3 regions of the Streptomyces sp. NBC_00448 genome follow, and region 2 is predicted to be linked to each of the others. Evidence: predicted binding sites of a transcription regulator. Region 2 holds the regulator's gene; each other region holds the start of a gene.
What was found. The regulator HrcA, encoded in region 2, represses chaperone genes, less so after heat shock. The targets are predictions, from matches to a motif close to TTNGCACTCNGNNNNNCNGAGTGCNAA.
Positions count from the first base shown of each region.

Region 1 (9,427 bases), 2.7 Mb from region 2:
CCCCCGACATCACCAGCGACGTCCGCCCACTGGGCGCGACCATCGACGACGCGGCCGGCGAGGCGTTCGACAAGGTCGCCCGGGTGCTCGGCCTCGGCTTCCCCGGCGGACCGGTGATCGACCGCTACGCCCGCGACGGCGACCCGCGGGCGATCGCCTTCCCGCGCGGCCTGACCGGCGGCCGCGACCCGATCTACGACTTCTCCTTCTCCGGCCTGAAGACCGCCGTCGCCCGCTGGGTCGAGGCGCGCCGCCGGGACGGCGAGGACGTACCGGTCGCCGACGTGGCGGCGTCCTTCCAGGAGGCCGTGGTCGACGTGCTGACCCGCAAGGCCGTCCGCGCCTGCAAGGACAACGGCGTCGACCACCTGATGATCGGCGGGGGAGTGGCCGCCAACTCCCGGCTGCGGGCGCTGGCCCTGCAACGGTGCGAGGACGCGGGCATCCGGCTGCGGGTGCCGCGCCCCGGGCTGTGCACGGACAACGGCGCCATGGTCGCCGCGCTCGGCGCCGAGATGGTCGCCCGCGGCCGCTCGGCCTCCACCCTGGACCTGCCGGCCGACTCCTCGCTGCCGGTCACCGAGGTCTCGGTGCCCGGCCACACCCACGACGAGCAGCACCCCCACGGCCACGACCACGCACATCCCCACGACCACGACCATGTGCACGAGTTGAGCAAGGACAACCTGTACGGATGACCGTCACGCTGATGTGGGAGGCGGCCGCGGCCGACGACCGCGGCGCCGAACTCCTGGACTGGGCACGGCGGCAGGAGCTGTCCGGCGCGCCCGAGCGGGCGGAGTACCTGACCGCGCCCGGCGACCGGGTGCTCGTCATCACCTGGTGGGACGCGCCCTACGGCGCCGAGCTGCCCGAACTCCCGGACCCGCCGGCGGAGTTGGTCCGCCGTCAGGTGCACCGCTGGCGGTTCGTGTCGGTCGCGGTCAGACCCTGATCCGGCCGTCCCACGCCACCGGCTCGCCGACCAGCATCGCCGGCGCCCCCGCCATCCTGGTCAGGAACACCGTCGCCTCGTTCGGCCCCTGCGGCCGTACCCGGCGCCTCAACTCCTCGGGTTCCATGGCGAATCCGCGCTTCTTCACGGTCAGCCGCCCCACCTCGCGCTCCCGCAGCAGCGCCTTGAGCCGCTTGAGCCCGAACGGCAGCGCGTCCCGGATCTCGTACGCCGCCGCGTACGGCGTCGGGTGCGGCGCGTCGCCGGTCACGTACGCGATGGTCGGGTCGATCAGCCCGCCGCCCACCTCGTCCGCCACCAGGGCGACCAGGTGCGCGCGGATCACCGCGCCGTCCGGCTCGTACAGGTACCGCCCCACCGGCCGCACCGGCGGGTCCGGCGGCAGGCCGCGCGCGGCGAGGTCCGCCCCGCCCGGCAGCAGCGTGGCGCGTACGGTGCCGGGCGCGGTGCCGAACCACAGCGCCGCCTCCTTCACCTCGCCCCGGTCCGAGACCCACTCCGCCTCCGCGTCCTGGGGCAGCGCCTCGTGCGGGATGCCCGGCGCCACCTTCACCGCGGCGTGCGGGACGGTGCGGGCCGCCGCCAACGCCCAGGACAGCGGCGGGGAGTACGCCTCCGGGTCGAACGTGCGCCCGCGGCCCGAGCGGCGCGCCGGGTCCACGAACACCGCGTCGTACCCGGCGGTGTCCACCTCCGCGACGTCCGCGCAGCGCACCTCGATCCGGTCGGCCAGGCCCAGCGACTGCGCGTTCGCCCGGGCCACCGCGCAGGTGAGCGGGTCGCGGTCCACCGCCAGCACCTCGATACCGGCGCGGGCCAGCGCGACCGCGTCGCCGCCGATGCCGCCGCACAGGTCGGCCAGCCGCCGTACGCCCAGCGCGCGGAAGCGCTCCGCCCGGTGCGCGGCGACCGACGCGCGGGTCGCCTGCTCGACGCCGTCGGGCGTGAAGTACATCCGCGCGGCGTCCTTGGCCGCGAACTTCGCCGCGGCGCGCTGCCGCAGCCGGCTCTGCCCGAGGGCGGCGGAGACCAGCGCGATGTCGTGGGTGCGCCGCAGCCGGGTGGCGGCCGCCAGTTCGTCGGCGGGGTCCAGTTCACGCAGCTCGGCGAGCAGGGCCTGCCCCTCGGGTGTGAGCAGCGCGTCGAAGTCCTCGGGTTTCACCCGCCCATTGTCCGTGCCCCGGGTGAAGCCCCTTGGACGGGGCCGCGGGTACACCCGTATGTGCGGCGCCGCTGGCACTCCGCTTGACCGAGTGCTAAGCGCGTCCTAGTCTCGGTTCTGGCACTCGGCACCGCTGAGTGCCAGAACTCAGCGACGGGCAGGTCCGGCACCCGCGACGACGGGCCTACCAGGTCGCCGACCCAGACAGACACTCCCGTGAGCCCTTTGAAGGGGGAGGTCGGATCGTGACGACCGCCAGCACCAAGGTTGCCATCAAGCCGCTTGAGGACCGCATCGTGGTCCAGCCGCTCGACGCCGAGCAGACCACGGCCTCGGGCCTGGTCATTCCGGACACCGCCAAGGAGAAGCCCCAGGAGGGCGTCGTCCTGGCCGTGGGCCCGGGCCGCTTCGAGGACGGCAACCGGCTGCCGCTCGACGTCGCCGTCGGCGACGTCGTGCTCTACAGCAAGTACGGCGGCACCGAGGTGAAGTACAACGGCGAGGAGTACCTCGTCCTCTCGGCCCGCGACGTTCTCGCGATCATCGAGAAGTAATTTTCCGGCTTCACCACCAGCCGTGATCCCGCCCCGGATTCTCCGCGCCCTCTTCCGGCCGGGGCCGGGGCGGTTTCGTTGACCGTCCTCACTGACTGACGACGACATACGAGTAGACGAGGTAGTTCGCAGGCATGGCCAAGATCCTTAAGTTCGACGAGGACGCCCGTCGCGCCCTTGAGCGCGGTGTCAACAAGCTCGCCGACACCGTGAAGGTGACCATCGGCCCCAAGGGCCGCAACGTCGTGATCGACAAGAAGTTCGGCGCCCCGACCATCACCAACGACGGCGTGACCATCGCCCGCGAGGTGGAGCTCGAGGACCCGTACGAGAACCTGGGCGCCCAGCTCGTCAAGGAGGTGGCGACCAAGACCAACGACATCGCGGGTGACGGCACCACCACCGCGACCGTGCTGGCGCAGGCGCTGGTCCGCGAGGGCCTGCGCAACGTCGCCGCCGGCGCCTCCCCCGCCGCGCTGAAGAAGGGCATCGACGCGGCCGTCAAGGCGGTCTCCGACGAGCTGCTCTCCTCCGCCCGCGCGATCGAGGGCAAGGAGGACATCGCCGCCGTCGCCGCCCTGTCCGCGCAGGACAAGCAGGTCGGCGACCTGATCGCCGAGGCGATGGACAAGGTCGGCAAGGACGGTGTCATCACCGTCGAGGAGTCCAACACCTTCGGGCTCGAGCTGGACTTCACCGAGGGCATGGCCTTCGACAAGGGCTACCTGTCGCCGTACTTCGTCACCGACCAGGAGCGGATGGAGGCCGTCCTCGACGACCCGTACATCCTCATCCACCAGGGCAAGATCGGTTCGATCCAGGACCTGCTGCCGCTGCTGGAGAAGGTCATCCAGGCCAACTCCTCCAAGCCGCTGCTGATCATCGCCGAGGACGTCGAGGGCGAGGCACTCTCCACCCTCGTGGTCAACAAGATCCGCGGCACCTTCAACGCGGTCGCGGTCAAGGCCCCGGGCTTCGGTGACCGCCGCAAGGCCATGCTGGGCGACATCGCCACGCTGACCGGCGCCACCGTCATCGCCGAGGAGGTCGGCCTCAAGCTCGACCAGGCCGGTCTCGACCTGCTGGGCTCCGCCCGCCGGGTCACCGTCACCAAGGACGAGACCACCATCGTCGACGGCGCCGGAGACAAGGCCGAGATCGAGGGCCGGGTCGGCCAGATCAAGGCCGAGATCACCAGCACCGACTCCGACTGGGACCGCGAGAAGCTCCAGGAGCGCCTCGCGAAGCTGGCCGGCGGCGTCTGCGTGATCAAGGTCGGCGCGGCCACCGAGGTCGAGCTGAAGGAGAAGAAGCACCGCCTGGAGGACGCGATCTCCGCGACCCGCGCGGCCGTCGAGGAGGGCATCGTCTCCGGCGGTGGCTCCGCGCTCGTGCACGCGGTCAAGGTGCTCGGCGACAACCTGGGCAAGTCCGGCGACGAGGCCACCGGTGTCGCCGTCGTGCGCCGCGCCGCGGTCGAGCCGCTGCGCTGGATCGCCGAGAACGCCGGCCTGGAGGGCTACGTCATCACCTCCAAGGTCGCCGAGCTCGACAAGGGCCACGGCTTCAACGCCGCCACCGGCGAGTACGGCGACCTGGTCAAGGCCGGCGTCATCGACCCGGTGAAGGTCACCCGCTCCGCCCTGGAGAACGCGGCGTCCATCGCCTCCCTGCTGCTCACGACCGAGACCCTGGTCGTCGAGAAGAAGGAAGAGGAGCCGGAGGCCGCTGCCGGCGGTCACGGCCACAGCCACTGACGCACACCCGCGTCCGAGGCCCCTTGAGGCCCCGAGGGCCCGCCACCCCGTTCACGGAGTGGCGGGCCCCGGTCGTTCCCGCGGTGGATTCCCGCAGTGGCCGGCCCGCGCCGCGCGGTCAGCCCTTCGGGTCGAACCGGCCGGTCCGGCTGGAGGCCGCGCCGAAGAGGGCCGGCGGCACATGGCGGGCGAGCGAGACCGCCACCTTGTAGCGGGCCGACGGCACGCTGATCGTGCGGCCCCTGGCCAGGTCGCGCAGGGCGGTGGCGACGACCGCGTCCGCGTCGAGCCAGGCCCACGACGGCAGCCGGGAGGCGTCCATGCCGGCCCGGGCGTGGAACTCGGTGCGCACGAACCCCGGGCACAGGGCGACGAAGCGCACCCCCGAGCCGCGCAGTTCGTGCGACAGCCCTTCGGTGAACCGCACCACCCACGCCTTGCTCGCGCCGTACGTGCCGCGCGGCACATAGGCCGCGACCGAGGCGACGTTCACCACGAAGCCGCGCCGCCGCTCCCGCATCCCCTCCACCGCGGCCGTGGTCAGCCGCAGCACCGCCTCGCAGTGCACCTTGATCATCCGCACCTCGTCCTCGACGGGCACGTCGAGGAAGGTGCCGCCGTGGCCGAACCCGGCGTTGTTCACCAGCACGTCCACCGGCCGGGCGGAGTCGCGCAGCCGCGCCTCGACCGCCTCGATCCCGGTGTCCGTCGCGAGGTCGGCGGCCAGCACCTCCACCTCGACGCCGTGCCGCTCGCGCAGGTCCGCCGCGAACCGGGCGAGCCGGTCGGCGTTCCGGGCGACCAGCACCAGGGCGTGATCGTCGGCGGCGAGCCGGTGGGCGAAGGCCGCGCCGAGGCCCGCGGTCGCCCCGGTCACCAGAGAAGTCGTCATACCGCCACCCTAGAAGGGCCGGGCCGCGCCTGGCGCCCCGCCGCGGTCAGCGGTCCAGCCGCCGCCGGATCTGCGCCCGGTCCGCGGCCGGGAAGGCGGCCAGGTCGACCAGCAGCGGCAGCAGTTCGGGCTCGCTGGTCACCGCGCGGAACGCCATCGCCACGGTCACCTCGTGCGCCGGCCGGTCCACCACGTCCACCGCGTCGCCCGCGCTGACCTCGCCCGGCTCGATCACCCGCAGATACGGTCCCGGCCGCGCGGCCCGCACGAACCGCCGGGTCCACCCGCCCTCCGCCAGCCATCCGGCGAAGGTGGCACACGGGATGCGCGGGCAGGACACCTCCAGCAGCGCGGAGCCGATCCGCCAACGCTCCCCGATCAGCGCCGCGTTGACGTCGATCCCGGCCGTGGTCAGGTTCTCCCCGAAGGAGCCGTTGGGCAACTCCCGGCCCAACTCCTCCTGCCAGCGGTCCAGATCCTCCCGGGCGTACGCGTACACGGCCTGGTCGTCGCCGCCGTGGTGCTTCACGTCGTACACCCGGTCGCCCGCGAGCCCGACCGCGCCGGTTCCCTTCGGACCCGGCGCCGCCACGGCCACCGGACCGGGGACCGGCCGCTTGTCGATACCGGTCGCGGGCAGCTGCTTCCACCGATTCGGCTGCGGCCGACCGATGTTGACGGTCAGCACCTTCCAGTCCATCGCCCGCCGCCCCTTCGTCAGTCCGCCGCGAGGACGTACGGAGTGGTGACGGCCAGCGCGGCGAAGCCCAACCGCTCCAGGATCGGCCGGCTCTGGTCCGAGGCGTCCACCTGGAGGTAGCGGCAGCCGCGCGCGGCGGCGATACGGGCCCGGTGCGCGACCAGCGCGCGGTAGATGCCGCGGCCGCGCCACTCCTCGACGGTGCCGCCGCCCCACAGGCTCGCGAACTCCGTGCCCGGGTGGAACTCCATCCGGGCGCCGCACACCGGCCGCTCGCCCGCCATCGCCACGGTCATCTCCACGTCGGGACCGCCCACTTCGGCCAGCAGCCGCTCCCTCAGACGGGCGGAGTCCGTGCCGAACGCCTGGTCGTGCACGTCCGCGATCAGGTGCACGCCCGCCGCGTCCGTCACCGGCTCCAGCCGGACACCCTCCGGCGCCGGGGTGTCCGTCGGCAGCGCCGCGATCTCCGCGACCATCAGGGTCTCCGGGGGTTCGGCGGTGAACCCCGCGGCGGTCAGGCGCTCGGGGAGGTCCGCGGGCAGGTCGTACGAGTACAGCTTCCACTCGAACTCGCGGCCCTTGCCTTCGGGGGAGCGCAGCCATGTCCGCTGCGCGGCGATCGCCCGGTCGGCCTTCGCGCCCTCCTCCGCGGTGAACCCCGACCACACGACTCCGGCCCATCCGTTCGGGCCGTCGCCCTCGACCAGACGCACGACCCCCTCCGCCGTCACCGGTCCCGCCCCCCGCCGGATCTGCCCGTCAAACGTCTCCCGCAGCTGCCCCATGTCCATCCCCGCACTCTAGGGCGCCCCTGTCCCCCCGGGCTCCCTCTTTTCCCCGCCCCGGGACCTTGCGGCCGGTGGGTGGTTGGTGGCGCAGTTCCCCTTGCCCCGGGGGGACCCGGGCATATCCAGGGGCGCGTGGGGGTACCTCCCAGGCGAAGCTCTGGGGGAGAACGGCGCGACAAGCCACCCACCGGGAGGTGGTCCCGGAGCCGACAGTACGAGGCACCCCGGGGGGTCAGGGGCCCCTCAGGGAGCAAGGGCGTTCAGGACCCGCTCCACGTCGGCAGACGTGTTGTGGAGGTGGACCGCCAGACGGATGGCGCCGAGGGGCGCGGAGAAACGGATGCCGGCGGCGGAAAGACGGCTCGGGTAGGAGGAGGGCGCCCCCGGCACCGAGACGATCGCCGAGTCCCCCGGTACCGCGGGGTACCCGAGCGCGGCGAACCCTTCGCGCAGGCGCGCCGCGAGCGCGAGGTCGTGGGCGCGGACGGCGTCCACACCCAACTCGGTGAGGAGCGAGAGGGACGCGGCGGCACCGACGAACGGCAGATACGCCGGGCGGGAGTCGAAGGCGTGCGCGGCGGCCGCGAACCGCTCGATCGGGCCGTAGCAGTTCGCCCAGCGGTCCGCCGCGGCGTACCACCCGGCGGAGCCGGCGGACAGGGCGCCCTCCGCCCCTTCCCGCACCGTGAGGAAGCAGGCCCCGTGCGGGCTCACCAGCCACTTGTAGCCGTGGGCCACCACGAAGTCGTAGTCGTCGGCGCACAGCGGCAGCCACCCCACCGACTGGGTGCCGTCGATGAGGACACGGGCCCCGGCCGCCGCGGCGGCCGAGCGGATCGCCGGGAGGTCGGCCACCCGGCCGTCCGCGGACTGCGCACCGCTGACCGCGACCAGCGCGGTGGAGGGCCGGACCGCGTCGGCGATCCCCTCCAGCGGCACCAGCCGCAGCTTCAGGTCCGCGCGGGCCGCGAAGGGCTGGACCAGCGAGCTGAAGTCCCCCTCGAAGGCGACCACCTCCGCCCCGGCGGGCAGCGCCGCGGCGATCAGGCCGACCGCCTCGGCGACGGTACTGGCCAGCGCCACCCGCTCGACGGCGACGCCGACCAGCCCGGCGTACGCGGCCCGCGCGGCGGCCACCGCGGCTTCGTATCCGTCGAGGTCGGGCCGGCCGGCCGCCCACGCGTCGACGGCGGACCGCAGCGCGGCGGCGGTGCGGGCCGGCGCCAGCCCGTGGCTGGCCGTGTTGAGGTACCCGGGCGCGATGCCCGCGTACTCGGAGCTGACGATTTCCTGGAAGCGGGAGGCGTCGGTGTCCATGACTCCTGAGCCTGACGGCCCACCGTCCCAAAGTCCATCAACGATGTCTGTCGTGTGCACCCAAGCTCCGCTTATGGTTGTGGGGTGATCGAGGCACGACATCTACGAGTGCTGCGCGCGGTGGCCCGTACCGGTTCCTTCTCCGCCGCGGCCCGCGAACTGGGCTGTACCCAGCCGGCGGTGAGCCAGCAGATGAAGGCGCTGGAGGGCGCGGCGGGCACCCCGCTGCTGGTCCGCGGTGCCCGCGAGATGCGGCTGACGGAGGCCGGCGAGGTGCTGGTGCGGCATGCGGCGGGCATCCTCGCCGGGCTGACCGCGGCCGAGGAGGAGGTCGCGGCGATCGCCGGGCTGCGGGCCGGACGGGTCCGGCTCGCCTCCTTCCCCTCGGGCAGTTCCACGCTCGTGCCGACCGCGGTGGCCGATCTGCGCGCCCGCCATCCGGACACCCGCGTCTCGCTGGTCGAGGCGGAGCCGCCCCGGTCGGTGGAGATGCTGCGGGCCGGCGACTGCGACATCACGCTCGCGTTCCGGTACGTGGACCTGCCGACCCCGGCCGAGGAGTCCTGGTCGGACCTGGTGGTGCGCCCCCTGCTCACCGACCGCCTGGTCGGCCTCGTCCCCGAGGACCACCGGCTGGCGAAGGCGGGAACGGAGCCGGGAGCCGAGACGGAGAGCGGGGCGCGGACAGCGGCGGTGGCGGACACGCGTGCCGCTGGGGGCCCGCACGGCTCCCGCGAGGGCAGGGCGCCCGTGCCGTACGCGGAGCTGGCCGCCGAGCAGTGGATCGCCGGCTGCCCGCGCTGCCGCCGGCACCTGGTCGAGGTCTGCGAGCGGGTCGGCTTCACCCCCCGGATCGACTTCGCGACGGACGACTACCCGGCGGTGGTCGGCCTGGTCGCCGCCGGTCTGGGCGTGGCCGTGCTGCCCGAACTCGCCCTCGCGGCGGTGCGGACCGACGGGGTGGCCGTGCTGGAGATGGCCCCCGCGGTGGAGCGCGAGGTCGTGGCGCTCACCCTCCCCGACCTCGCCCACGTACCGGCGGTGGACATGATGCTCACCCGGCTGAGCCGGGCGGCGCTTCGTTCCCGAGTCCCCCGATGACCCCCCTCCGATGACCGAGCCCCCCGACACCCCCGGTGGGGCCCGTACGGACCTCGTCTGAAAAATCGATTCTTCGGAACGGTCGCGGTGTCCGGCGGTCAGTAGATGCGCACCGGTTCGGTGTCGCGATCGGGCTCCATGCCCAGGTCGGGCTCGCCGTCGTACGGGTCGTAGTCG
Region 1 is NZ_CP107913.1:5,957,285-5,966,711, forward strand. Features, by position in the region: gene tsaD (tRNA (adenosine(37)-N6)-threonylcarbamoyltransferase complex transferase subunit TsaD) at 1-698, shown strand, start outside; gene OG370_RS25690 (hypothetical protein) at 695-955, shown strand; gene OG370_RS25695 (class I SAM-dependent methyltransferase) at 945-2,138, opposite strand; gene groES (co-chaperone GroES) at 2,384-2,692, shown strand; gene groL (chaperonin GroEL) at 2,827-4,449, shown strand; gene OG370_RS25710 (SDR family NAD(P)-dependent oxidoreductase) at 4,568-5,341, opposite strand; gene OG370_RS25715 (MOSC domain-containing protein) at 5,388-6,041, opposite strand; gene OG370_RS25720 (GNAT family N-acetyltransferase) at 6,059-6,835, opposite strand; gene OG370_RS25725 (aminotransferase class V-fold PLP-dependent enzyme) at 7,076-8,149, opposite strand; gene OG370_RS25730 (LysR family transcriptional regulator) at 8,234-9,250, shown strand.
Region 1: a site for HrcA is predicted at 2,210-2,236, ahead of groES (co-chaperone GroES). Genes of this name have one in related genera too.

Region 2 (9,427 bases):
CGCCTCGGACGTCTTGTACCCGGCGGCGAGGAAGCCGAGGGCGCCGGCGCCCGCCACCGCGGCCGCCAGCCGCGGGTTGGACGCGCCGCCGGCCATCGGGGCCTGCACGATCGGGTACGCCGAGTAGGAGGAGAGATCGGTCAACGCGGGCATGTGGTCATCGTGTCACGTAGGGTGCCGCGCCAGGTGCCGCGGGGTGGCCGGGGCGGGAGACCGCCAACGGCGGGCCCGCCCCGCGAACGGCGTCCTCACCGCCCGTTGAAGGCGTCCTTCAGCCGGGAGAACAGCCCCTGCTGGCCGGGCGCGAACTGCCCGGTGGGCCGCTCCTCGCCACGCAGCTTCGCCAGCCGCCGCAGCAGGTCCTCCTGGTCGGCGTCGAGCTTGTGCGGGGTGACCACCTCGACGTGCACGATGAGGTCGCCGCGCCCGCCGCCGCGCAGGTGGGTGATGCCGCGCTGGTGCAGCGGGATCGACTGGCCGGACTGGGTGCCGGGCCGCACGTCGACCTCCTCAAGGCCGTCCAGCGTCTCCAGCGGGCACTTGGTGCCGAGCGCGGCCGCGGTCATCGGGATGGTGACGGTGCAGTGCAGGTCGTCGCCGCGGCGCTGGAAGACCGCGTGCGGCAGCTCGCGGATCTCCACGTACAGGTCGCCGGCCGGGCCGCCGCCGGGGCCGACCTCACCCTCGCCGGCGAGCTGGATGCGGGTGCCGTTGTCGACGCCGGCCGGGATCTTCACCGTCAGGGTCCGCCGGGAGCGCACCCGGCCGTCGCCCGCGCACTCCGGGCACGGGGTGGGCACCACGGTGCCGAAGCCCTGGCACTGCGGGCACGGCCGCGAGGTCATGACCTGGCCGAGGAAGGAGCGGGTGACCTGCGAGACCTCGCCGCGACCGCGGCACATGTCGCAGGTCTGCGCGGAGGTGCCGGGCGCGGCGCCCTCCCCGTTGCAGGTGCCGCAGGTGACCGCGGTGTCCACCTGGATGTCCTTGGTGGTGCCGAACGCGGCCTCGTCCAGCTCGATCTCCAGCCGGATCATCGCGTCCTGGCCGCGCCGGGTGCGCGAGCGCGGGCCGCGCTGCGAGGACTGCCCGAAGAAGGCGTCCATGATGTCGCTGAAGTTGCCGAAGCCCGCGCCGAAGCCGCCCGGGCCGCCGCCCCCGCCCGCGGCGGACAGCGGGTCGCCGCCGAGGTCGTAGACCTGCTTCTTCTGCGGGTCGGAGAGGACCTCGTAGGCCGCGTTGATCTCCTTGAACCGCTCCTGCGTCTTCGGGTCCGGATTGACGTCCGGGTGCAGTTCGCGGGCGAGGCGGCGGAAGGCCTTCTTGATCTCGTCCGGGCCCGCGTCGCGGCGTACGCCGAGTACGGCGTAGTAGTCCGTGGCCACCTACGACTCCGCCAGGATCTGTCCGACGTAACGTGCCACTGCGCGTACCGCTCCCATCGTTCCGGGGTAGTCCATGCGGGTCGGTCCGACCACGCCTAGCTTGGCGACTGCCTCGTCGCCCGAACCGTAGCCGACCGCCACCACGGAGGTGGAATTGAGGCCCTCGTGAAAATTCTCATGCCCGATCCGGACCGTCATGGTGCCGTCGGCGGTCTCCCCGAGGAGTTTGAGGAGCACCATCTGCTCCTCGAGCGCTTCGAGCACCGGCCGGATCGTGAGCGGGAAGTCGTGGTGGAACCGGGTCAGGTTGGCCGCGCCGCCCAGCATGATCCGCTCCTCCTTCTCCTCGACGAGGGTTTCGAGGAGGGTGGCGAGCACCGTGGCGACCGACGGGCGGTCGTCGGGGTCGAAGCTGTCCGCCAGGTCCTGCACCAGCGGCGGCACTTCGGGGAAACGGCAGCCGGTGACACGGCTGTTGAGCCGGGCGCGCAGGTCAGCGAGGACCGTCTCGCCGACCGGCCCCGGGCAGTCGATGATCCGCTGCTCGACCCGGCCGGTGTCGGTGATCAGCACGAGCATCGCCCGGGCCGGCGCGAGCGAGAGCAGTTCCACATGGCGCACCGACGAGCGGGTCAGCGACGGGTACTGCACGACGGCGACCTGCCGGGTGAGCTGCGCGAGCAGCCGCACGGTGCGGGCCACCACGTCGTCGAGGTCGACGGCGCCTTCGAGGAAGTTCTGGATGGCGCGCCGCTCGGCGCCCGACAGCGGCTTGACGCCGGCGAGCTTGTCGACGAAGAGCCGGTAGCCCTTGTCGGTGGGGATACGGCCGGCGCTGGTGTGGGGCTGCGCGATGTACCCCTCGTCCTCCAGGACCGCCATGTCGTTGCGCACGGTGGCCGGGGACACTCCCAGCGAGTGCCGCTCGGTGAGCGCCTTGGAACCGACCGGTTCCTCGGTGCCGACGTAGTCCTGAACGATGGCACGCAGCACTTCCAGCCTGCGTTCGCTCAACATCGCGCACCTCCAACCCGGCGTCCCGGCCCTGCGGCCTGGCACTCCTCCGTTTCGAGTGCCAGCGCTCCCGCAGTCAGTGTACGGCGCGGCGGCAAGGGCACGGCAAGAGCGCCGGGGATACGGTCTCGCGCGGCGGGCGGTACGGGCGATACGCGCGGTACGTACGGTGCCGCACGCGGTGGGTACGGTACCGCGCGCGGCCGGGGCGGGTCCCGGGGGTGCGGCGCGCGGCGCGGCGGGCATGGCGATAGCGTCGAGTCGTGAGCGATGAGGACAGCGGGTCGGTGTGGGAGCACCTCGCGCCGGGAGTCGCCAGGCGGCGGCTGCCGCACCTCGACGTGACCATCGGGCTGGTGGTCGGCGCGGACGGGGTGCTGCTGGTCGACACCGGGTCCACGCTGCGCGAGGGGGCGGAGCTGCGCGCCCAGGCCGAGGCGCTGACCGGCCGCCCGGTCACCCACGTGGTGCTCACCCACGGGCACTTCGACCACGTCTTCGGCACCGCGGCCTTCCCGGACGCCGAGGTGTACGGGCATCGCGCGCTCGACGGTCTGCTGCGGCGCGAGGGAGACGTCCTGCGCGCGGACGCGGTGGCGCACGGCACCGACCCCGCGGAGGCGGCCGACGCGGCCGACGCGCTGCGCCGCCCGACGCACCCGGTCGCCGACCGGCTCGCCCTCGATCTCGGCGACCGCCCGGTACTGCTGGTCCACCCCGGCCGCGGGCACACCGACCACGACCTCGTCGTGCACGTGCCCGGCGCCACCGCCAGCGATCCCACGGTGGTCTTCTGCGGGGACCTCGTCGAGGAGTCCGGCGAGCCCCAGGCCGGCCCCGACGCCCACTCGGCGGAGTGGCCGACCACCCTCGACGCCCTCCTCGCCCTCGGGGGCGAGACGGCCCGCTACGTCCCCGGCCACGGCGCGGTGGTCGACGCCCGCTTTGTCCGCGGGTTGCGGGATGCCCTGACCCCCTAGGCTGCCCCGTCCTGTCGGCCCCGGGACCACCCCTCGGTGGGTGGCTTGCCGCGCAGTTCCCCGCGCCCCTTCGGATTCGCGCCGTCTTGGTTGCCCGCCGTCCCCGTCCGCGCGCCGGTGGCCTGCTTGTCGCGCAGTTCCCCGCGCACCTTGGTAGGTGACCCTCTTTTCGCGGAGGGAGCCGCACAAACCCCGGAGGCGCGGGGAACTGCGCGCTCGGCAGGCCACCGCCCTGCGGCCGGGAACGTGCCTCAGCCGAGACGGCGATGGCCCGCCACCCCGGCAAGGCGGGGACGGCGGGCAGCCAAGACGGCGGGTTGTCGTGGGGGGTGGGCACGACGGGTGGTCCCGGGGCGGGAGATCCGGGAAACCCGGGGGGTCAGGCCCTACGATCATCCGCATGCGTAGCAGGAGTTATGACCCTGACCTCACCCCGCCCTGGAAGAAGTCCGACGCGGCGCCGGAGGTGGCCGCGGAGCGGGACCTGGTGGTCGAAGAGGTGAGCACGGGGTTCTGCGGAGCCGTGGTCCGGGTCGAGAAGACCGCCGAGGGCCTGACCGTGACGTTGGAGGACCGCTTCGGCAAGCTGCGGGTGTTCCCGATGGCGCCGCGCGGCTTCCTGATCGACGGCCGCACCGTGACCCTCGTACGCCCGCGCGCGGCCGCACCGGCCCCGCGCGGCCCGCTGCTGTCGGCGTCGGGCTCGATCGCCGTGACGGACGCGAAGGCACGGGTCGCCCGGGCCGGGCGGATCTACGTGGAGGGCCGCCACGACGCGGAGCTGGTGGAGCGGGTGTGGGGCCACGACCTGCGGGTCGAGGGCGTCGTCGTGGAGTACCTGGAGGGCGTCGACGACCTGCCCGCGATCGTCTCGGCGTTCTCCCCCGGCCCGGACGCCCGCCTCGGCGTGCTGGTGGACCACCTGGTGCCGGGCTCCAAGGAGTCCCGGATCGCATCGTCGGTCACCGGCGCCGACGTGCTGGTGGTCGGCCACCCGTACATCGACGTGTGGGAGGCCGTGAAACCGTCGTCGGTCGGCATCCCGGAGTGGCCCCGGGTGCCGCGCGGCGAGGACTGGAAGACGGGCGTGTGCCGGGCGCTGGGCTGGACGGACCTGACCACGGGCGAGGCGTGGCAGCGCATCCTGGCGTCGGTGGCGTCGTACAAGGACCTCAAGCCCGAGCTGCTGGGGGCCGTGGAGCACCTGATCGACTTCGTGACGGCGCCGTAGTGCGGGAGGCGGCGACGGGGCGGCCGGCCGCGGGCGTCAGTCGACCAGGTCCCTGACCACGGCGTCGGCGAGCAGCCGGCCGCGCAGCGTGAGGACGGCGCGGCCCTCCGCGTAAGGGCCGGGCTCCAGGAGACCGTCCCTTACCGCGCGGGCGGCGGCCTTCGCGCCCTGTTCCGCGAGGATCGCCAGCGGGCAGCCGTCGGCGAGCCTCAGCTCCAGCAGGACCCGCTCCACCCGCCGGTCCTCCGCGCCGAGCAGTTCCCGGCCGACCCCGGGGGTGCGCCCCTCGGCGAGGGCCTGCGCGTAGGCGCCCGGGTGCTTGGCGTTCCACCAGCGCACCCCGCCGACGTGGCTGTGCGCGCCGGGACCCGCGCCCCACCAGTCCGCGCCGGTCCAGTACAGCTCGTTGTGGCGGCAGCGCGCGGCGGGCCCGGTGGCCCAGTTCGAGACCTCGTACCAGCCGAAGCCCGCGGCCGACAGCCGCTCCTCGGTGATCAGGTAGCGGTCGGCGTGCACGTCGTCGTCGGTCATCGGCACCTCGCCGCGCCGGATGCGGCGGGCCAGCCCGGTGCCCTCCTCCACGATCAGCGCGTACGCCGAGACGTGGTCGGGCTCGGCGCCGATCGCCGCGTCCAGCGACGCGTGCCAGTCCTGGTCGCTCTCGCCGGGGGTGCCGTAGATCAGGTCGAGGTTCACGTGCTCGAACCCGGCGGCGCGGGCCTCGGCGACGCACGCCTCGGGGCGGCCGGGGGTGTGCGTGCGGTCCAGCACCTTCAGCACGTGCTGCCGGGCGCTCTGCATGCCGAACGAGATCCGGTTGAAGCCGGCGGCCCGCAGTTCGGCCAGATAGACCGGGTCGACGGACTCCGGGTTCGCCTCCGTGGTCACCTCGGCGTCGGCGGCGAGCCCGAACTCCGCCCTGATCGCGGCGAGCATCCGGCCGAGGTCGGCGGCCGGCAGCAGCGTGGGAGTGCCGCCGCCGACGAACACGGTGCTGACCTCGCGGGGGTCGTCGCCCAGCACCTTCCGGGCCAGCCGCACCTCCTCCGCCAGCACGTCCGCGTAGTTCTCCCGCGACGCCAGCGCCCCGCCCGAGCCCCGCAGCTCGCTCGCGGTGTACGTGTTGAAGTCGCAGTACCCGCACCTCGTGGCGCAGTACGGCACATGCAGGTAGAACCCGAGCGGGCGGTCTTCGACGCCCTCGAACGCGGAAGGCGGCAGACCGCCGTCCGCGGGCACGGGTTCCCCCTCGGGGAGTACGGAAGGCATTCGTCCAGTATCCGTCACCCGGGAGGAGCCCTCAGCGGCGCCGTCCTCAGGCCTCGCGGGCGCCCTGGTACATCTCGTCGATCAGCGGGGCGAACTCGCGCTCGACGACCGGCCGCTTCAGCTTGAGGCTGGGCGTGAGGTCGCCGTGCTCGACGTCGAGGTCGCGCGGGAGGATGCGGAACTGGCGGATCTGCTGCCACCGCTGGAGCCCGGCGTTGACCTCCTGGACGTACCCGTCGATCAGCTCGCGCACCTGGTCGGTGCCGACCACCTCCGCGTAGGGCCGGCCGCCGAGGCCGTTGTCCTCGGCCCACCCCAGGAGCGTCGGCTCGTCGAGGGCGAGCAGCGCCGTACAGAAGTTGCGGCCGCCGCCGACCACCAGGACGTTGCTGACGAACGGGCACACCGCCTTGAACTGACCCTCGACCTCGGCCGGCGCGATGTACTTGCCGCCGGAGGTCTTGATCAGGTCCTTCTTGCGGTCGGTGATCTTCAGGAAGCCGTCGGGCGACAGCTCACCGATGTCCCCGGTGTGGAACCAGCCGTCGGGCTCCAGCACCTCGGCGGTCTGCTCGGGCAGCCCGTGGTAGCCCTGCATGATGCCGGGGCCGCGCAGCAGGACCTCGCCGTCCTCGCCGATCCGGACCTCCAGGCCGGGCAGCGCCTTGCCGACGGTGCCGGTGCGGTAGGACTCGCCGGGGTTGACGAAGCTCGCCGCGCTGGACTCGGTGAGGCCGTAGCCCTCCAGGATGTGGATGCCGGCGCCGGCGAAGAAGAAGCCGATCTCGGGGGCGAGCGCGGCGGACCCGGAGACGCAGGCGCGCAGCCGGCCGCCGAACGCCTCGCGCAGCTTCGCGTAGACCAGCCGGTCGGCGACCGCGTGCTTGCTGCGCAGCGGCAGCGGCACGGACGGGGTGCCGGTCAGCCGCATGCTGTTCTGCGCCGCCTTGGCGTAGTCGCGGGCGACCTGGGCGGACCACAGGAAGATCTTGTACTTCGCGTTGCCGCCCTCCCTGGCCTTGGCGGCGACCCCGTTGTAGACCTTCTCGAAGATCCGCGGCACGGCGGCCATGTAGGTGGGCCGGACCACCGGCAGGTTCTCGATGATCTTGTCGACCCGGCCGTCCACGGCGGTGACGTGGCCGATGGTGATGTGCCCGGCGGTGAGCACCTTGCCGAAGACGTGCGCGAGCGGCAGCCACAGGTACTGCACGTCGTTCTCGTCGAGCAGGCCGACCGCCTCGATGGCGCGGGCCATGTACGCCCACGCGTCGTGCGGCAGGCGCACGCCCTTGGGGCGGCCGGTGGTGCCGGAGGTGTAGATGAGGGTGGCGAGCTGGTCCTTGGCGAGCGCGCCGATGGCGTCGGTGACGGCGGTCGGGTGCCGCTCCAGATAGGCGGCGCCGCGCTTCTCCAGGTCGGCGAGGGACAGCACCCAGCCGTCGCTGTCGGCGGCGTCGGCGCCCGTCGGGTCGATGACCACGACGTGCGCGAGGTCCGGCAGGTCGGCGCGCCGCTCGCGGGCCTTGGCGAGCTGGACCGCGTCCTCGGCGATCAGCACCCGGCTGTCGGAGTCGGCGAGGATGAACGCGGTCTCGTCGGCGTTGGTGGACGGGTAGACCGTGGTGGTGGCGGCGCCCGCGCACAGCACGCCGAGGTCGGAGAGAATCCAGTCCACCGAGGTGTTCGCGGCGATCGCGACCCGCTCCTCGGGGCGCACCCCGAGGTCCATCAGGCCGGCCGCGATGGCGTACACCCGGCTCGCGGCCTGCGCCCAGGTGAGCGACCGCCACTCGTCGGGGCCCTCGCCGGACGCGGGCGGCACCGGCATGCGGTACGCCTCGGCGTCCGGGGTCGCGTCGACCCGCTGCAGGAAGAGCGTGGCCACGGACGGCGGCCGGTTCTCGATCAACGTCTGTGTGTCGGTCACGACAACCTCCGGGCCGAACGGCGTTCTTAACTCACCAGTAACCTATCCGCGATCAGGGTAGAGGCCCAGCGCCCGGCACGTAAGGGGGAACGGGCGGCGGGTCGTAAACCGTGACCGGACCCACCCGTTTCCCCGCCGCCCTCCCCGCCCGGCGGCGCGGCCTGCCCCGCGCCCTACTTCTTCGCCTTGGACTCCCCCTCGGAGTCGGTGGACAGCACCGCGATGAACGCCTCCTGCGGCACCTCGACGTTGCCGACCATCTTCATCCGCTTCTTGCCCTCCTTCTGCTTCTCCAGCAGCTTGCGCTTACGGGAGATGTCGCCGCCGTAGCACTTGGCGAGGACGTCCTTGCGGATGGCGCGCACCGTCTCGCGGGCGATCACCCGGGCCCCGATGGCGGCCTGGATGGGCACCTCGAAGTTCTGCCGCGGGATCAGCGCGCGCAGCTTGCCGACCAGCCGCACCCCGTAGGCGTACGCCTTGTCCTTGTGGGTGATCGCGGAGAACGCGTCGACCTTGTCGCCGTGCAGCAGGATGTCGACCTTCACCAGGTCGGCGCTCTGCTCGCCGGTGGGCTCGTAGTCCAGCGAGGCGTAGCCGCGGGTCTTGGACTTGAGCTGGTCGAAGAAGTCGAAGACGATCTCGGCCAGCGGCAGGGTGTAGCGGATCTCCACCCGGTCCTCGGAGAGGTAGTCCATGCCGAGCAGCGAACCGCGCCGGTTCTGGCACAGCTCCATGATCGCGCCGATGAACTCGGTGGGGGCGAGCACGGTGGCGCGCACCACCGGCTCGTGCACCTCGTCGATCTTGCCCTCGGGGAACTCGCTGGGGTTGGTGACGGTGTGCTCGGCGCCGTCCTCCATCGTGACGCGGTAGACCACGTTGGGGGCGGTGGCGATCAGGTCGAGGCCGAACTCGCGCTCCAGCCGCTCCCGGATCACGTCCAGGTGCAGCAGCCCGAGGAAGCCGACCCGGAAGCCGAAGCCGAGGGCGGCGGACGTCTCGGGCTCGTAGACCAGTGCCGCGTCGTTGAGCTGGAGCTTGTCCAGGGCCTCGCGCAGCTCGGGGTAGTCGGAGCCGTCCAGCGGATACAGGCCGGAGAAGACCATCGGCTTGGGGTCCTTGTAGCCGCCCAGCGCCTCGGTGGCGCCGGCGGCCTGGGTGGTGATGGTGTCACCGACCTTGGACTGCCGGACGTCCTTCACCCCGGTGATCAGGTAGCCGACCTCGCCCACGCCCAGGCCGTCGGCGGCGAGCATCTCCGGGGAGTTGGTGCCGATCTCCAGCAGCTCGTGCACCGCGCCGGTGGACATCATCCTGATCCGCTCGCGCTTGGTGAGCTGCCCGTCGATCACCCGGACGTAGGTGACCACGCCGCGGTAGGAGTCGTAGACCGAGTCGAAGATCATCGCGCGGGCCGGGGCGTCGGCGACGCCCACCGGGGCCGGCACGTCGCGGACCACCCGGTCCAGCAGCGCGTCCACGCCGACACCGGTCTTCGCCGAGACCCGCAGCACGTCGGCGGGGTCGCAGCCGATCAGGTTGGCCAGCTCCTCGGCGAACTTCTCCGGCTGGGCGGCGGGCAGGTCGATCTTGTTGAGCACCGGCACGATGGTGA
Region 2 is NZ_CP107913.1:3,254,420-3,263,846, forward strand. Features, by position in the region: gene OG370_RS13785 (nitronate monooxygenase) at 1-153, opposite strand, end outside; gene dnaJ (molecular chaperone DnaJ) at 249-1,385, opposite strand; gene hrcA (heat-inducible transcriptional repressor HrcA) at 1,386-2,402, opposite strand; gene OG370_RS13800 (MBL fold metallo-hydrolase) at 2,663-3,379, shown strand; gene OG370_RS13805 (DUF3097 domain-containing protein) at 3,780-4,610, shown strand; gene hemW (radical SAM family heme chaperone HemW) at 4,647-5,879, opposite strand; gene OG370_RS13815 (AMP-dependent synthetase/ligase) at 5,926-7,809, opposite strand; gene lepA (translation elongation factor 4) at 7,983-9,427, opposite strand, start outside.

Region 3 (9,427 bases), 830 kb from region 2:
GCCGACGCCGCCATCGAGGAGGCGCTCAGCGCGACCGACGGCGAGGTCAAGCCGGCGATCCTGGCCCTCCTGGCGAAGGTGGACGCCCCGACCGCCCTCCGCCTCCTCGCCGCCTCCAACGGCCACCTCCGCAAGGCGCTTGACGCGGTGAACTGACCCACCGGGGTGCCGTGTTCTGCCGGTTCAGGGACCACCTGTCAGTGGGTGGTTGCGCGCGCGGTTCCCCGCGCCCCTGAGCAACCGCGGCTTCTTCCGCGGAAAGAGCCGCACAAAACCAGGGGCGCTGGGGGCACCTCCCAGGCGAAGCCCTGGGGGTGGGGGTACCTCCCGGCGAAGCCAGGGGGAGAACGGCGCGACAAGCCCACCACCGGCAGGTGGTCCCTCGGCCGACAGCGCCAGGCACCCCGGTGGGTCGCTTCCCCCCGGGACGGGTGGAGCATGATGGGGGGATGAGCGATCTGAATGAGCTGGGCCTGACCACACTGGCAGGCGAGGAGACCACCTTCGGCCGACTGACCGGCGGAAAAGCCGCACTCGTGGTGAACGTCGCCAGCCAGTGCGGGTTGACCCCGCAGTACACCGCGTTGGAAGAACTGCACAAGGAGCTGTCGGGGCGGGGCTTCACCGTCGTCGGCTTCCCCTGCAACCAGTTCGGCGGGCAGGAGCCGGGCACGAACACGGAGATCCAGGAGTTCTGCTCCACGACCTACGGTGTGACCTTCCCCATGACGGACAAGGTCGAGGTCAACGGCCCCGACCGGCACCCCGTCTACCGGACGCTGACCGGCCAGGCGGACGCCGAGGGCGAGGCCGGCGACGTGCAGTGGAACTTCGAGAAGTTCCTGGTCGACCCGGCCGGCCAGGTCGTCGCCCGCTTCCGCCCGGGCATCACCCCGCAGGACCCCGAACTGCGCGCCGCGGTCGAGTCCGTGCTCCAGGGCTGATCCGCGCACACCTTCCCGCACGCGCGACGGCGCCCCCTCCCGGGAAGGGAGGGGGCGCCGTCGTCACGCGTGTGCTGGACGCCGATCCGGGGGGATCAGAAGTCCATGTCACCGCCGGGCATGCCACCCGGGGCGCCCGCGGGGGCCGCCTTCTCGGGCTTGTCGGCGATGACCGCCTCGGTGGTGAGGAAGAGCGCGGCGATGGAGGCCGCGTTCTGCAGCGCGGAGCGCGTCACCTTCGCCGGGTCGATGATGCCCTCGGCGACGAGGTCGACGTACTCACCGGTGGCCGCGTTCAGACCGTGGCCGGGGGTGAGGTTGCGCACCTTCTCCACCACGACGCCGCCTTCGAGGCCGGCGTTGACCGCGATCTGCTTCAGCGGGGCCTCGAGGGCGATCTTGACGGCGGCAGCGCCGGTCGCCTCGTCACCCTCCAGCTCCAGCTTCTCGAAGACGGCGGACGCCTGGAGCAGGGCCACGCCACCACCGGCGACGATGCCCTCCTCGACGGCGGCCTTGGCGTTGCGCACCGCGTCCTCGATGCGGTGCTTGCGCTCCTTGAGCTCGACCTCGGTGGCGGCACCGGCCTTGATGACGGCCACGCCGCCGGCCAGCTTCGCCAGGCGCTCCTGGAGCTTCTCGCGGTCGTAGTCCGAGTCGCTGTTCTCGATCTCGGCGCGGATCTGGTTGACCCGGCCGGCCACCTGCTCGGTGTCACCGGCGCCGTCGACGATGGTCGTCTCGTCCTTGGTGATGACGACCTTGCGGGCGCGGCCGAGCAGGTCGAGGCCCGCGTTCTCCAGCTTGAGGCCGACCTCCTCGGAGATGACGGTGCCACCGGTGAGGATGGCGATGTCGCCGAGCATGGCCTTGCGGCGGTCACCGAAGCCCGGGGCCTTGACGGCGACGGACTTGAAGGTGCCGCGGATCTTGTTGACCACCAGGGTGGAGAGGGCCTCGCCCTCGACGTCCTCGGCGATGATCAGCAGCGGCTTGCCGGACTGCATGACCTTCTCCAGCAGCGGAAGCAGGTCCTTCACCGCGGAGATCTTGGAGTTGACGATCAGGATGTAGGGGTCGTCGAGCGACGCCTCCATCCGCTCCAGGTCGGTGGCGAAGTAGGCGGAGATGAAGCCCTTGTCGAAGCGCATGCCCTCGGTGAGCTCGAGCTCGAGCCCGAAGGTCTGCGACTCCTCGACGGTGATGACGCCTTCCTTGCCGACCTTGTCCATGGCCTCGGCGATCAGCTCGCCGATCTGGGTGTCGGCGGCGGAGATGGAGGCGGTGGAGGCGATCTGCTCCTTGGTCTCCACATCCTTCGCCTGCTCCAGCAGCGCGGCGGAGACGGCCTCGACGGCCTTCTCGATCCCGCGCTTGAGGGCCATCGGGTTGGCGCCCGCGGCGACGTTGCGCAGGCCCTCCTTGACCAGAGCCTGGGCCAGGACGGTCGCGGTCGTCGTGCCGTCACCGGCCACGTCGTCGGTCTTCTTCGCGACTTCCTTGACCAGCTCGGCGCCGATCTTCTCGTACGGGTCCTCGAGTTCGATCTCCTTGGCGATGGAGACACCATCGTTGGTGATCGTGGGGGCGCCCCACTTCTTTTCGAGGACCACGTTCCGGCCCTTGGGGCCCAGGGTGACCTTGACGGCGTCGGCGAGCTGGTTCATCCCGCGCTCAAGGCCGCGCCGTGCCTCCTCGTCGAACGCGATGATCTTGGCCATGGTGAAGTGTCCTCCGCGGACTGGGTTGTTTGCGCTCGGGACCGTGTGGTGCCCGCGACGGACGGACCGCCGGCCACCGGTTCCTTCCCGGCACCCGTACGACCCTCACCGACCCGGCCCTGCTGTCACTCTCACAGGGAGAGTGCTAACGCCAATGATTAGCACTCTCCCTGTGCGAGTGCAAGCGGTCCTCGGGTGCCCACGCCTCGTTGGAGGGGCTCCCTCGCGGGCGGGCGGCGCCCACCCCCCGTGGGCAGGGGCGCCCTTGCGGCGTGGGTCGCACCCACGCGGACCTGCGTGTTCGGCCGCTTCCGTGGCGCGCCGCGCCCGCCGGCCCAGCCCCCGCGGCGAGTTGCCGGGCCGCCTGCCCGTCGGTGGCCGCTCGCGCAGTTCCTCCCCCCAGAGCTTCGCCTGGGAGGTGCCCCCAGCACCCCTGGGTGGGCACCCGGGCGGGAAAAGGGGGAGCCGCACCCCCGTGGGGTGCGGCTCCTCCGTGTGAAAGGTCGCGTCGATGGCCGAACGCGCCGTGAAGTCAGCCGGCGAGACGGACCATGTCCGCCTGCGGCCCCTTCTGACCCTGCGAGATCTCGAACTCGACCCGCTGGCCTTCTTCGAGGGTGCGGTACCCGTCCATTTGAATCGCGCTGTAGTGGACGAAGACATCCGCACCACCGTCGACCGCGATGAAGCCGTAGCCCTTCTCCGCGTTGAACCACTTGACGGTGCCCTGAGCCATTCCTAACTCCCCTATTGCTGGCCCTATCGCGGCCCCGCACTTCACGGGCCCGGGTCAGACCTCACCCACCCGTTCACCCCTTACCGTCGACAGGTGGGGGTCCTGGGGGGCGTGCGCCGGAACGCGTCGACCGCGGCTGAATGTATCTGCACGGATGCCGTCTGCAACAGGTCAATCGGACGAGAATTCTGGGCGCGACCCATCGGAAATAGTCCGAGAAAAAACGATAAGCCGGGGCAACCCGGGCCGGACATAGAGGGCGAAACGGAGAATTCGTTCGTGAATTTGGCGATAAATCGCCGCAGCCGGCTCGACCGGGTGTCCGCGCTACGAGATTGCCCCCGGCAACTGTACAACTTTTCAACTACCACCCTGTGACGCGGATGCCCCGTCCACCCGAAGGGGTGAACGGGGCACAAACCGCCAGAACCCGCACCGGCGGACCAACTCCCGCTGGGCGGCGGCCGGTTCGGTCGCCGAGACGAAGTCCGTCCGCGAGGTTCAGCCGCCGGCTACCGCGGGAATGATCGAGACGCTCGCGCCATCCGGCACGGCCGTCTCCAGCCCTTGGGAAAACCGCACGTCGTCGTCGTTGACATACACGTTCACAAAGCGCCGCAGCTTTCCTGCGTCATCCAGCACGCGCGCCGAAATGCCCTTGTGATCGCGCTCGAGCGAGCCGATCACCTCGGCGAGGGTCGAACCCTCGGCGGACACCTCGGCCTGGCCGCCGGTGTAGGTGCGGAGAATGGTGGGGATACGTACGGAAGCACTCATGCGAGGCCAGCCTCTCGGAATGCGGCAAGGGTCGGGCGAATGGTCGCGGTCGGTCCGGTGGTCGGCGCCACCGCGTCCAGGGTCTTCAGTCCGTCGCCGGTGTTGAGCACGACGGTCTCGGCGGCCGGGTCGAGCTGCCCGGACTCGATCAGCTTCTTCAGCACGCCGACGGTCACACCGCCCGCGGTCTCGGCGAAGATGCCCTCGGTCCGCGCGAGCAGCTTGATCGCGTCCACGATCTGCTCGTCGTTCACGTCCTCCACGGCCCCGCCGGTGCGCCGGGCGATGTCCAGGACGTACGGGCCGTCCGCCGGGTTGCCGATCGCCAGCGACTTGGCGATGGTGTCCGGCTTCACCGGCCGCACGACGTCGTGCCCGGCCTTGAAGGCCGCCGACACCGGGGAGCACCCCTCCGCCTGGGCACCGTAGATCTTGTAGGGCTTCTCCTCGACCAGGCCGAGCGCGATCAGTTCCTTGAGGCCCTTGTCGATCTTGGTGAGCTGCGAGCCGGACGCGATCGGGATGACCAGGTTGTCGGGCAGCCGCCAGCCGAGCTGCTCGGCGATCTCGTAGGCGAGCGTCTTGGAGCCCTCGCCGTAGTACGGCCGCAGGTTGACGTTGACGAAACCCCAGCCCTCGCCGATCGGGTCGCCGATCAGCTCGGAGCAGAAGCGGTTCACGTCGTCGTAGGAGCCCTCGATGCCGACCAGTTCGCCGCCGTAGACCGCGGCCATCACGACCTTGCCGGCCTCCAGGTCGTGCGGGATGAACACGCAGGAGCGGAAGCCCGCCCGGGCGGCTGCGGCGCCGACCGCGCCGGCCAGGTTGCCGGTGGAGGAGCAGGACAGCGTGGTGAGCCCGAAGGTGCGGGCGGCCTCCAGCGCGATCGCGACCACCCGGTCCTTGAAGGAGTGGGTGGGGTTGCCGGAGTCGTCCTTGACGTGCAGGCCGCCGGTGATGCCCAGTTCGCGGGCGAGGTTGTCGGCCTTGACGAGCTTGGTCCAGCCGGGGTTGAGGTTCGGCTTGGTGGCGACGTCGACCGGCACCGGCAGCAGCGGGGCGTACCGCCAGATGTTGGTCGGCCCGGCCTCGATCCGCGCGCGCAGCGCCTCGGGGTCGCCGGTCGGAAGGTCGTAGGCCACTTCGAGCGGCCCGAAACACTCCAGGCAGGCGAAGACCGGGCTCAGCGGATAGCGGGTGCCGCACTCCCGGCAGGACAGCGCGGCGGCCGGTCCGAACGGTGCGGGTGCTCCGGCGTCCTGGGCACCCTGGGCGCCGAGGGCGGAGTCGGTGGTGGTGGTACTTGCGACGGTTTGCGCAGCCATGACAGGCGAGGCCCTTTCTCCTCATCTTCCTCGCACGCGGGCGCGTCACGAGACGGAATTGGCACCTTCCCCACCGTGCTTGACCTCGCGGTCGGCGGGAGGGTTGCCGGGGCTTCTACGGGCCGTTCCCTCTGCCCCTCTGGATGAGCGGTATGGCGACCGGGCGGTACGGACCGCACCCGTCGCGTTTGTCACGCGCCACGCCCCCGGCATGCGGTGGCGTCACGCGTTGTTCAAGACTGTAACCGACACGGGTGGCGGTTGAGATAGTCGTCCGCACCGCGAGATGGATCACACGCCCGGCATCAGGGCGTGTCCGAGGGAGAGGACTCACGTGCTCGACGAGGTGGAGCACTGGCTGCGCGGGAGGTCGTGGTCGGCCGCCGACCGGCCGCTTGACCTGCTGCTCGCCGCCAAACGCGCGGCCGGCAGCCAGGGCACGGTCAGCGTGGTGCTGCCGGCGCTGGACGAGGAGGACACCGTCGGTGCCATCGTGGCCGCGATCCGCCGGGACCTGATGTCCGCGCAAGTGCCGCTGGTGGACGAGCTGGTCGTCGTCGACTCCGGCTCGACCGACCGTACGGCCGAGGTCGCCGCCGCGGCGGGCGCCCGCGTGGTCGACCGGGACGCGATCCTGCCGCGGCTGCCGGCCGTGCCCGGCAAGGGCGAGGTGCTGTGGCGGTCGCTGCTGGTGACCAGCGGCGAGATCGTCTGCTTCGTCGACGCGGACCTGCGCGGGTTCGACGCCCGCTTCGTCTCCGGGATCGTCGGGCCGCTGCTCACCGAGCCCGCCGTGCAGCTGGTCAAGGCGATGTACGACCGCCCGCTGGAGACCGGCGGGACCGTGGTGCCCGCGGGCGGCGGCCGCGTCACCGAACTCGTCGCCCGCCCCCTGCTCAACCTGCACTGGCCGCAGCTGGCCGGCTTCGTCCAGCCGCTCGGCGGCGAGTACGCGGCCCGCCGCTCGCTGCTCGAACGGCTCCCGTTCCCGGTCGGGTACGGCGTCGAACTCGGCATGCTCATCGATGCGTTGGGCCTGGTCGGGCTGGACGCGCTCGGGCAGGTCGACGTCGGGGTGCGCCATCACCGGCACCAGGACGGCCAGGCGCTCGGGCGGATGGCGGCGGCGATCTACCGGACCGCGCAGGTCCGGCTCGCCCGGGGACAGCTGGTACGGCCGCGGCTCACGCAGTTCGGCCGCTCCGGCGCCGCCTTCGTCCCCAGCACCCACCCGGTCGACACGGAGGAGCGGCCCCCCATGAGCGTCCTGCCGGAATACCTCGCCCGCCGAGCGGCGTAGCGCGGCATCGCGACGGGCGAAGGGCACCGAATACACGTTTGAGCTGCGCGGCAAATGGCTAGGCTCGCGGCATGGAGGGATCTTCGCAGGGTGCCCGGATTCTGGTCGCGTCGAACCGCGGCCCGGTGTCGTACACCGTGGCAGCCGACGGCACCCTGGGGAGCCGTCGCGGTGGCGGCGGCGTCGTCTCGGGGCTGAGCGCGATCGGCCCGGACGCGGGCGCCGTGTGGGTGTGCGCGGCGCTCTCGGAGGGTGACCGGGAGGCGGTGCGGCGCGGCGTCGCCGAGCCCGGGGTGCGGATGATCGCGGTGCCGCCGGAGGTGTTCCACTCGGCGTACAACGACATCGCGAACTCGGTGCTGTGGTTCGTGCACCACCTGCTCTACCAGACCCCGTTCGAGCCGGTCTTCGACGAGGAGTTCCGCGGCCAGTGGGCCGCCTACGAGGCGTACAACGCGGCGTTCGCCGACACGCTCGCCCAGGAGGCCGCCGAGGGCGCCGCCGTCCTCGTGCAGGACTACCACCTCGCGCTGGTGCCCGCGCTGCTCCGCGAGCGCCGCCCCGACCTGCGGATCGGCCACTTCTCGCACACGCCGTGGGCCCCGCCGGACTACTTCCGCCTGCTGCCCGACGACGTGGCCGCGCACCTGCTCGAAGGCATCCTCGGCGCCGACCGGGCCGCGTTCCTCACCCGCCGCTGGGCCGCCGCGTTCGCCGCGTGCTGCGCCGACGTGCTGGGCGCCGAGGTATCCGCCGACGGCGAGGCGGTCACGTACCGCGGCCGGACCACCCGGCTGGGCGTGCACGGACTGGGCGCCGACGGGGAGTTCCTGCGCGAGCGCTCGCAGCGGCCCGACGTCGGCGAGCGGATGGCGGCGCTGCGCGCGGAGGCCGGGCCGGGGCGGCGGCTGATCGTCCGGGTGGACCGCACCGAGCTGTCGAAGAACATCGTGCGCGGCCTGCACGCCTACCGGCAGCTCCTCACCGAGCACCCGGGTTGGCGCGAGCGCGTGGTGCACGTCGCCTTCGCCTACCCGTCGCGGCAGGACCTGGCGATCTACCGGGAGTACACCGCGGAGGTCGCCCGGGTGGCCACCGCGATCAACGACGACTTCGGCACCGACGGGTGGACGCCGGTCATCCTCAAGGTCGACGACGACTTCGCCCGCTCGCTCGCGGCCTACCGCCTCGCCGACGTGGCGCTCGTCAACCCGATCCGCGACGGCATGAACCTCGTCGCCAAGGAGGTCCCGGTCGTCTCCGACCAGGGGGTCGCGCTCGTGCTGTCCCGCGAGGCGGGCGCCTTCGAGGAGTTGGGGGACGACGCCTTCACCGTCAACCCCTACGACATCCGCGCGACCGCCGTCGCCCTCAACCTCGCGCTCACCCTCCCCGAGGCCGACCGTGCCGACCGCACCAAGCGCCTCGCCGCGGCAGCCACCGCGCTCCCCCCGAGCCAGTGGTTCCTCGACCAACTCCACGCGCTCGGCGGGTAGTCGGACGCCATCCGGGCCTTTCGGGCTCTCCGGGCCATCCCGCGAGGAGGGCGCCGTCCTCAATCGGCCACGCCGGCAGCCGGCAGGAGGAGGGCCGGGGCGGCCGCGGCCGACGTCAGCGCGAGCACCACGGCGAAGGTGAGGCCGTACGCCGAACCGGTTCCATGGTGGCGCAGCGCGCTCTGGAGGAGGACGGCGAGCAGGGCGGCCCCGAAGGACCCCCCGAGCTGCTGGGCGATGCGGGTGATGACGCCGGCATGGGGGATGTCCGCACGGCCGAGCCCCCGGTAGGCACCCAGCATGATGGCGATGTTGGCCGCGCTGAGCCCGAACCCGCGCACGACGAGGGCGGCGGCGAGCAGGAGCCCCGGGGGGTGCCGGGCGGCGAAGGCGAAGGGCAGCGTGCCGAGGGCGGTGAGCGCGAACCCCGCCAGTACGACCGGACGCGGCCCGATCCGGTCGGCGAGTCCGCCCGCGGGGCGGGCCAGCAGGCTGCCGACGCCCTGCGGCACGAGCAGCAGCCCGGCGGCGACGACGGACGCGCCCCGCACCTGCTGGTAGTAGAGCGGGAGCAGCAGCATCGAGCCGAAGAGCGCGAACCCGGAGAGGAACAGCAGCGCGGAGGACGCGGCGAAGCCGCGCGAGCGGAACAGGCGCAGGTCGAGGAGGGGGCCGCGGACGCGCAGCGCGCGGAGGGTGAAGGCACACAGCAGGAGGGCGCCGAGGGCGAGCGGCAGCAGCACCCGGGTGCGGGCGGCGGCGCCGGTGCCCGCGGTGGCGAGGGCGTAGACGAGGGCGGCCAGCCCCGGTGAGAGCAGCAACAGGCCGGTGACGTCGAGCCGTTGGACGCGGGTGGGGGTGTCGGCGGGCAGGTGGCGCCAGGCGAGGTGGAGCGCGGCGAGGCAGATCGGCGGGTTGACGTAGAAGATCCAGCGCCAGTCGAGGTGGCCCACGATGAGGCCGCCGGCGACCGGCCCGAGGATCGGCCCGGCCAGCGCGGGCAGCGTGATGACGGCCATCAGCCGGCCGAGCGGGCGGCCGGCGGCGGCGCGCAGCAGGAGGGTCTGCAGGATCGGCAGCATCAGGCCGCCGCCGATGCCCTGGATCACCCGGAAGACGACGAGCGAG
Region 3 is NZ_CP107913.1:4,083,573-4,092,999, forward strand. Features, by position in the region: gene murQ (N-acetylmuramic acid 6-phosphate etherase) at 1-156, shown strand, start outside; gene OG370_RS17250 (glutathione peroxidase) at 450-944, shown strand; gene groL (chaperonin GroEL) at 1,040-2,665, opposite strand; gene OG370_RS17260 (cold-shock protein) at 3,198-3,401, opposite strand; gene OG370_RS17265 (MoaD/ThiS family protein) at 3,903-4,178, opposite strand; gene thrC (threonine synthase) at 4,175-5,503, opposite strand; SAM riboswitch class I at 5,522-5,653, opposite strand; gene OG370_RS17275 (glucosyl-3-phosphoglycerate synthase) at 5,838-6,803, shown strand; gene OG370_RS17280 (alpha,alpha-trehalose-phosphate synthase (UDP-forming)) at 6,875-8,299, shown strand; gene OG370_RS17285 (MDR family MFS transporter) at 8,359-9,427, opposite strand, start outside.
Region 3: a site for HrcA is predicted at 2,788-2,814, ahead of groL (chaperonin GroEL). Genes of this name have one in related genera too.